DNA from 2 places in the Candidatus Clostridium radicumherbarum genome. Region 2 is predicted to be linked to the other one. Evidence: riboswitches for the same ligand, from Rfam matches in the RefSeq annotation. Region 2 holds a riboswitch; the other holds the start of a gene.
What was found. A riboswitch is a leader RNA that binds a small molecule or an ion and turns the genes downstream of it on or off. The one in region 2 is predicted to bind glycine.
Positions count from the first base shown of each region.

Region 1: another riboswitch for glycine. It lies ahead of gcvT (glycine cleavage system aminomethyltransferase GcvT); the one in region 2 lies ahead of ACJDUH_RS05910 (GrdX family protein).

Region 1 covers NZ_JBJHZY010000004.1:352,057-355,475, reverse strand. The annotation lists gene ACJDUH_RS17640 (amidase domain-containing protein) at 1-255, shown strand, start outside; gene ACJDUH_RS17635 (M15 family metallopeptidase) at 269-1,180, shown strand; glycine riboswitch at 1,277-1,377, shown strand; glycine riboswitch at 1,381-1,457, shown strand; gene gcvT (glycine cleavage system aminomethyltransferase GcvT) at 1,552-2,658, shown strand; gene gcvH (glycine cleavage system protein GcvH) at 2,734-3,117, shown strand; gene gcvPA (aminomethyl-transferring glycine dehydrogenase subunit GcvPA) at 3,120-3,419, shown strand, end outside.
Region 2 covers NZ_JBJHZY010000001.1:1,247,105-1,250,523, reverse strand. The annotation lists gene ACJDUH_RS05925 (glycine/sarcosine/betaine reductase component B subunit) at 1-56, opposite strand, end outside; gene ACJDUH_RS05920 (thioredoxin family protein) at 236-568, opposite strand; gene trxB (thioredoxin-disulfide reductase) at 582-1,514, opposite strand; gene ACJDUH_RS05910 (GrdX family protein) at 1,535-1,912, opposite strand; glycine riboswitch at 2,017-2,090, opposite strand; glycine riboswitch at 2,094-2,192, opposite strand; gene ACJDUH_RS05905 (DegV family protein) at 2,316-3,155, opposite strand; gene trmL (tRNA (uridine(34)/cytosine(34)/5-carboxymethylaminomethyluridine(34)-2'-O)-methyltransferase TrmL) at 3,169-3,419, opposite strand, start outside.

The DNA.
Region 1 (3,419 bases), on a different contig from region 2:
TACAGCGGAAGAGCCTCACTTATAGCTTATGGAAGTTATGAAAAGGTGGTTAAAGCATCCTATAAACTTCTGCCAGGGGATTTTATTGCTTATGAAAAAAAGGGCGATATTACACATATTTCAGTTGTAACAGGTGCTGATTCCAAAGGATATTCCTTAGTAAGCTGCCATAATACAGATAGAAACAAAGTGCCTTGGGACTTAGGTTGGAGCGATAAAAACATAAAATTTTGGCTGGTAAGAGTACATTATTAGGAGGATTTTCAAAATGATAAGCAGCATTAAAAAGAGCTTTAGCTTTTGTCTAATAATAATTTTGTTTTTGAATTTAAAGATTCCTATTAAAGCCTTAGGAGATAAAAATAATATTGTCATTAAGCAGGATCTATTATGTTTGACACTTGCCTACCCTGAGTACATTACTGGTTTTGAAGTAAAAGAAAATGGGATAATCTATATAAATATGAAATCAGGAAAAAAGATATTATATGATGATAAAAAAACAAAGTCAATTGAAGAAAAAATTAACAATGCTGATTTGCAAGATACTTTGGAACAACTCTATCCATTAGATTTTCCCACTGGGCTAATGGAAAAGAATTATGATCCTGGAAGGTTTAGAAATTATGAGCTTCTCAAAGAAGTTTATGGAAGTACAAAAAGCTCAGTTGAAGCTAATCTTAAAAAAGCCAATATTGGTTATGCTTTTCTACAATTTAATGGAAATAATAATGCAGCAAAGGAATTAAGTGCTGCTGTACGGGAAGCTCAGTCATTGGGAAAGGACAATATAAGAAGAGCACTATATCCAACATGCGGCACCTTTAATTATAGAAATATAGCTGGAACAAATAGGCTAAGTCCACATGCCTTTGGAATTGCAATAGACCTTGCCAGCAGCAAGTACGATTACTGGAAATGGGCATCTATCAAGGAGGGTGAAAAAAGACTTTTAACCTATCCAAAGGAATTAGTAAGTATTTTTGAAAATCATAATTTTATTTGGGGTGGTAAATGGAATCATTTCGATATTCTTCATTTTGAATATAGGCCCGAAGTTATTTTAAAGGCAAGATATTTCAGTAAGAATATTGGGGATAATGATGTTTGGTACAAGGGAATTCCTTTAGATAATTTACGGATTAAAGAAGTAATTGAAAATATAAATAAGGTACTATAACAAATAGATTGTTAATTTATTAATTAAATTGACACAATATTCCTAATAGTATATATTTAAATTATAAATATTAAAAATTTAATATTAATATATCAGATGATATTAGCGGGAGATATCTATCAGAGATAGCCGAAGAAGAAATAAACTAATTGCCGATTGGTTTAGAAGCTTTCAGGCAAAACAACCGTTAATGGATGGAACTCTGGAAAGTTCAGAAATGGCACCGAAGAAGAAAAATACTCTTAGGGTATTAAAACTTTCAGGTAAATATACAGAGAGATATGAAGGCTTGCAGCATTGCTTTGCCATCATATCTCTTTTTATTTTAATTAATAAAGCAAATAAATACATAATTGAAGGGAGAATGCGTTATGGAAAACCTTAAAAAAACAGCGCTGTATAATGCACATGAAAAGTATGGAGGAAAACTAATAGAGTTTGCCGGCTGGTGTCTTCCAGTTCAATATGAAGGGATTATTGAGGAACATGAAGCAGTAAGAAACAAAGCTGGTTTATTTGATGTATCTCATATGGGAGAGGTTGAAGTAAAAGGAAAAGAAGCCTTTGACTTTGTTCAAAATCTAGTAACTAATGATATAAGTGTTTTAAATGAAAATCAAGTTATTTACTCCTTTATGTGCTATGAGAATGGCGGTGTAGTTGATGACCTATTAGTTTACAAGTTTAACAATGAAAACTACCTACTAGTAGTAAATGCTAGTAACGTAGATAAAGATTATGAATGGATGCTTCAAAATAAAGGCAAGTTTCAGGTAGAAATTATAAATGTTTCAAATGAAGTTTCTGAAGTTGCGCTGCAGGGTCCTAAGGCTCAAGAAATACTTCAAAATTTAACAACTGAAAACTTAGATGATATAAAGTTTTTCTATTGTAAAAAAGATGTATCAATAGCAGGTATTAAATGCTTAGTTTCAAGAACAGGATATACTGGTGAGGATGGATTCGAAATATATACAGAGAATAAAAATATAGAAACTATTTGGGAAAGTCTTCTTGAGACTGGAAAGGTTTACGGGCTGGTACCAGCGGGGCTTGGCTGCAGAGACACCTTAAGATTCGAAGCAACACTGCCACTATATGGTAATGAAATTACAAAAGATATTACACCACTTGAAGCAGGCCTGGGCTTTTTTGTTAAGTTAAACAAAGAAAACTTCATAGGTAAAGAGGCTTTAGCTAAACAAAAGGAAGAAGGGCTTAAGAGAAAGCTGGTTGGGTTCGAAATGAAGGACAGAGGAATTCCAAGACATGGCTATGAAGTTTTTGCTGAAGGAAAAAATATTGGATTTGTGACTACTGGGTATTTTTCACCAACTTTGAAGAAAAATATTGGACTTGCGCTTATTGAATCAAATTACACAGAATTAGGAACTGAAATAAATGTACAAGTAAGAAATAAATCATTAAAGGCAGAAGTTATAAGCAAGAAGTTTTATACAAAAAATTACAAAAAATAAAGGCCGTTAAAGTCCTAGATGGACTACACCGTGCCGCATAAACTAGTAAGTATTAATAATGAGGAGGAAATTAAAATGAAAGTATTAAAAGAATTATTGTACACAAAGGAACATGAATGGGTAAGAGTTGAAGGAGAAAAGGCTTATATCGGAATTACAGATTTTGCTCAGCATGCATTAGGAAGCATCGTTTATGTGGAATTACCAGAAGTAGACAGTGAAATTAGTGAAGGTGACACCTTTGGAACAATTGAGTCAGTTAAAGCAGCTTCAGATGTATTTATGCCAATTGACGGGAAAATACTTGAAGTAAACGAAGCAATTGTAGACAATCCAGAATTAGTGAATGAAGATGCTTTTGAAAATTGGATGGTATGTGCTGAAATATTAAATAATAGTCAACTTCAAGGACTTATGAATGCTGATTCCTATGAAAAATTATGTAATGAGGAGGCTTAATAATGTTTCCATATATACCTAACAGTAGTTTAGATGAGGAAAAGATGCTTGACAGCTTAGGTATGAACTCATTAGAAGATCTTTTTAAGGATATTCCAGAAGATTTAAGATTAAAAAGAAAACTTAATCTAAATGAGCCCATGTCTGAGCTTGAGGTTAGTAAAAAAGTTAAGGCACTTGCAAGTAAAAATCTTGACAGTGAGGACTTAGTATGCTTTTTAGGTGCTGGTTCCTACGATCATTATATTCCATCAGTTGTTAAGCACATTACTTCAAGATCAGAGTTTTATACTGCATATACA
Region 2 (3,419 bases):
GTTTCAGCTCCAAATTGAAGATCCTTTATATAAATTTTACCAAGTTCTAAACGCAAAGCTGTCACCTCCTTATTAAAATAAATTTATAATTAACAATTAATAATTTTAATTTATTAATTGTAATTCATTATTGTAGTAGATTTTGGATTGTTTGTTAATTGACAAATTATCTTTTATGTATTTTGAACAATGAAAGTATAATCAGTTATGTTTTCATTGTTCATTTTTTTATGAATTATAGTGTTTCATAAACACTCTTTAAAAAATTTTCTACATCATCTAAACTGCTTATTTTGTCAGGTGTAATTGTGCTGACCTTTTCGCCATTTTTATAAATTATCATTGTAGGAAGTCCTAATACCTTTTGGCCAATTGCAAGCCTTCTAGCACTGCTTATATTAAGACTAGAAAATTTTATTTTATCACCATATTTATGTTCTAATTCATGTACTCCAGGCATTAGTTCCTTGCAGATTTCACATTTATCTCCCCAAAAGTCAACAAATACAGGCATCTCAGTGTAATTTAATACCTCTGTCTCAAAATTATCCTTGTTTAATTCTAACATTTTCTTTTACCTCCTAAATTTCATTAAATTCATTTTCTAAATAATGCTCTGCATTAGTTGCAGCTATTGCTCCATCTGCAGCAGCTGTAATAACCTGTCTTAAGGACTTTCTTCTAACGTCTCCTGCTGCAAATACTCCAGGCACATTAGTTTTCATTTCTTCATCAGTAATTATATACCCTGTTTCATCCAAATTTATTTTGCCTGTGAAAAGTTCTGTAATTGGTAGATATCCTACAAAAACAAAGCATCCATCGACCTTTAAATCACTAGCTTCCCCTGTCTTAACGTTTTTAAGTACTAGCCCTTCTAATATCTCATCTCCATTAGCTTTTTCAACTACGGAATCATAAATAATATTTATTTTAGGATTGTTAAAAACTTTGTCTTGTATGGATTTTGCTCCTCTAAATTGGTCTCTTCTATGAATGATTGTTACATTTTCTGCAAACTTAGTTAAATAAATAGATTCTGTAAGTGCAGAATCACCACCACCTACTACAGCAACATCCAGCTCTGTGAAAAAGTCAGCATCACAAGTTGCACAATAAGATACGCCTTTACCTCTAAGTTCTAACTCGTTTTCGAACCCAGCAAGCCTAGGATATGCTCCTGTTGCTATTATTATTGTCTTAGCTTCATATGTTTCTTTCTTACCTATAAGCTTTTTGATTTTACCTGAAAAATCAACTTCAGTTATTTCATCTTTAACAAATTTAGTACCAAACTCTTCTGCTTGTTTTCTCATTCTTTCAATTAAAGATGGACCAGTACAATCCTCTATAGAACCTGGATAATTCTCAAGTTCATCAGTAGTTGCAGTCTGCCCTCCAAATTTTGCTCTTTCAATAAGTAAAGTATCCATTTTTGATCTTGCAGCATAAAGACCTGCTGATAAACCTCCAGGTCCCCCGCCTATTATTATAGTATCGTAAATATGTGCCATGTACTTACCTCCTTTAAAAATTAATTAATGGCATTATATATAATATCAAAGTCTATTAATTGGAAATCATTCAATATGCTCTCATTCCAATTAGGAATGCCAAAATCCTTCATGAACTTATTAGTAGTACTGATACTATTCTCTATAAGCTCTAGGGATTCCATATCTATATTATTTTCCTTTTGTTTAGATATTATAATCGTTCTAAAAGGCATTTCATTTGGTTTAATGCTGCTTATTAAAGGATGTGTCAGGAGCCTATGATTGTTATGAACGTAGTCTCTAGCCTTAATTAAAACATCAACAGCACTTCCATTAATGAAATTTACAGAAAACTTATTTCCTAAATTTTCTTCTACCAAAGTATTATTGGTTACAACAATAATTGATTCAATCATACATTATTCTCCAAATTATGTATAGGTTTTCAAGAAAAATATAATATAATTCTTGTACAGTCATAAAACAAAAAAGACAAAGTACAAAGCCTTACGCCATTGTACTCTGTCTTTTAACCTGAGAGATTTACTCCTTCGGTGATGAACTTCTAATTTAAATAGTTCAAGCTTTCCAGAGATATGTCCACTTTCGATACTTTTGCCTGAGAGCTTCACAGGTTTTAGGCTTTCCTGCTTATTCCTTCGGCTATCATAAATGATTATCTCTCGAAAGTTTCATCCATCAATATTATATAGGTATTATTTCCTTAATGTTATTATATTATATACATAATAAAATTGCTATAGTTTTTTGAATTAATTTCTCTCAAAATTTATGAGTGCTGAATATAATATTTCAGAATTAATAATTCTCAATGAAAAAAATACCGCTTGCACCACTTCCTGAATGAGTACCAACTACACATCCTACTTCACATTCAACAAATTCCCTGCAATTTAATACCTGGTATTCCTTTAAAACCTCATAGACGTCCTTATTATCAGCTTGCAGTAAAAATGAAGGCTCATTGTCCTTGATACCTTTTTTCTCAACATAATCTACTATGGTTTTGCTAGCTTTCTTGCTTCCTCTAACCTTGTCCATTACAGCTATTTCCCCATCTTTTATCTCTAGAATTAATCTTAAGCCTAATATGCTGCCAACCATTCCTGCTGTCTTTGATAGCCGGCCTCCCTTAACTAGGTTTTCTAAGCTTTCAAAGGATAGCGCACTTTTTACATGAGGAATAATTTCCATAAGCTTTTTATTTATTTCCTCAAAGGAGTAATTTAATTCTCTTAAAATACAGGCTTTATAAACTAAAAGACCAAGGCCCGAAGTAACATTTAAACTATCTATAACAAAAACATCCCCGCTTTGCAGCATATCTTTAGCAATACATGCTGATTGGTATGTCCCACTCATTTTAGATGAAATATGTATTGATAGTATTTTATAACCTTCTTCTAAATATTTTTTATAACATTCATAAAAGCTTTGAGGATTGATTTGTGATGTAGTAGGAAAAACATCAGAAGTTTTTATTTTCTGTAAAAATTCAGGGAGTTTTATATCTACTCCATCTCTATAAGTGACCTTTCCAAAATGTACTGTAAGGGGGAGTACCTCTATGTCATATTTATTTATAATATCTAATGGCAAATCTGAGGTACTATCAGTAACTATTTTAATCTTATCCATTTTATTTCTCCTCCTACTTCATGTTTGGAAAATTCATTTGTCTTAATGCTTCATAAGCTAGGATAGCTGCAGTGTTGGAGAGATTTAAAGATCTTGTACTGCTTTCAAGCATTGGAACCCTTATTAGATTATCTAGGTTGTCATTACGAATATAATCGGGCAGCCCAGCTGTTTCTTTTCCGAATATAATAAAATCTCCCTCTTTGTAACTTACTTCAGTATAAAACTTTTTGCCTTTTGTAGTAGAAAAATAGAAATTCCCTT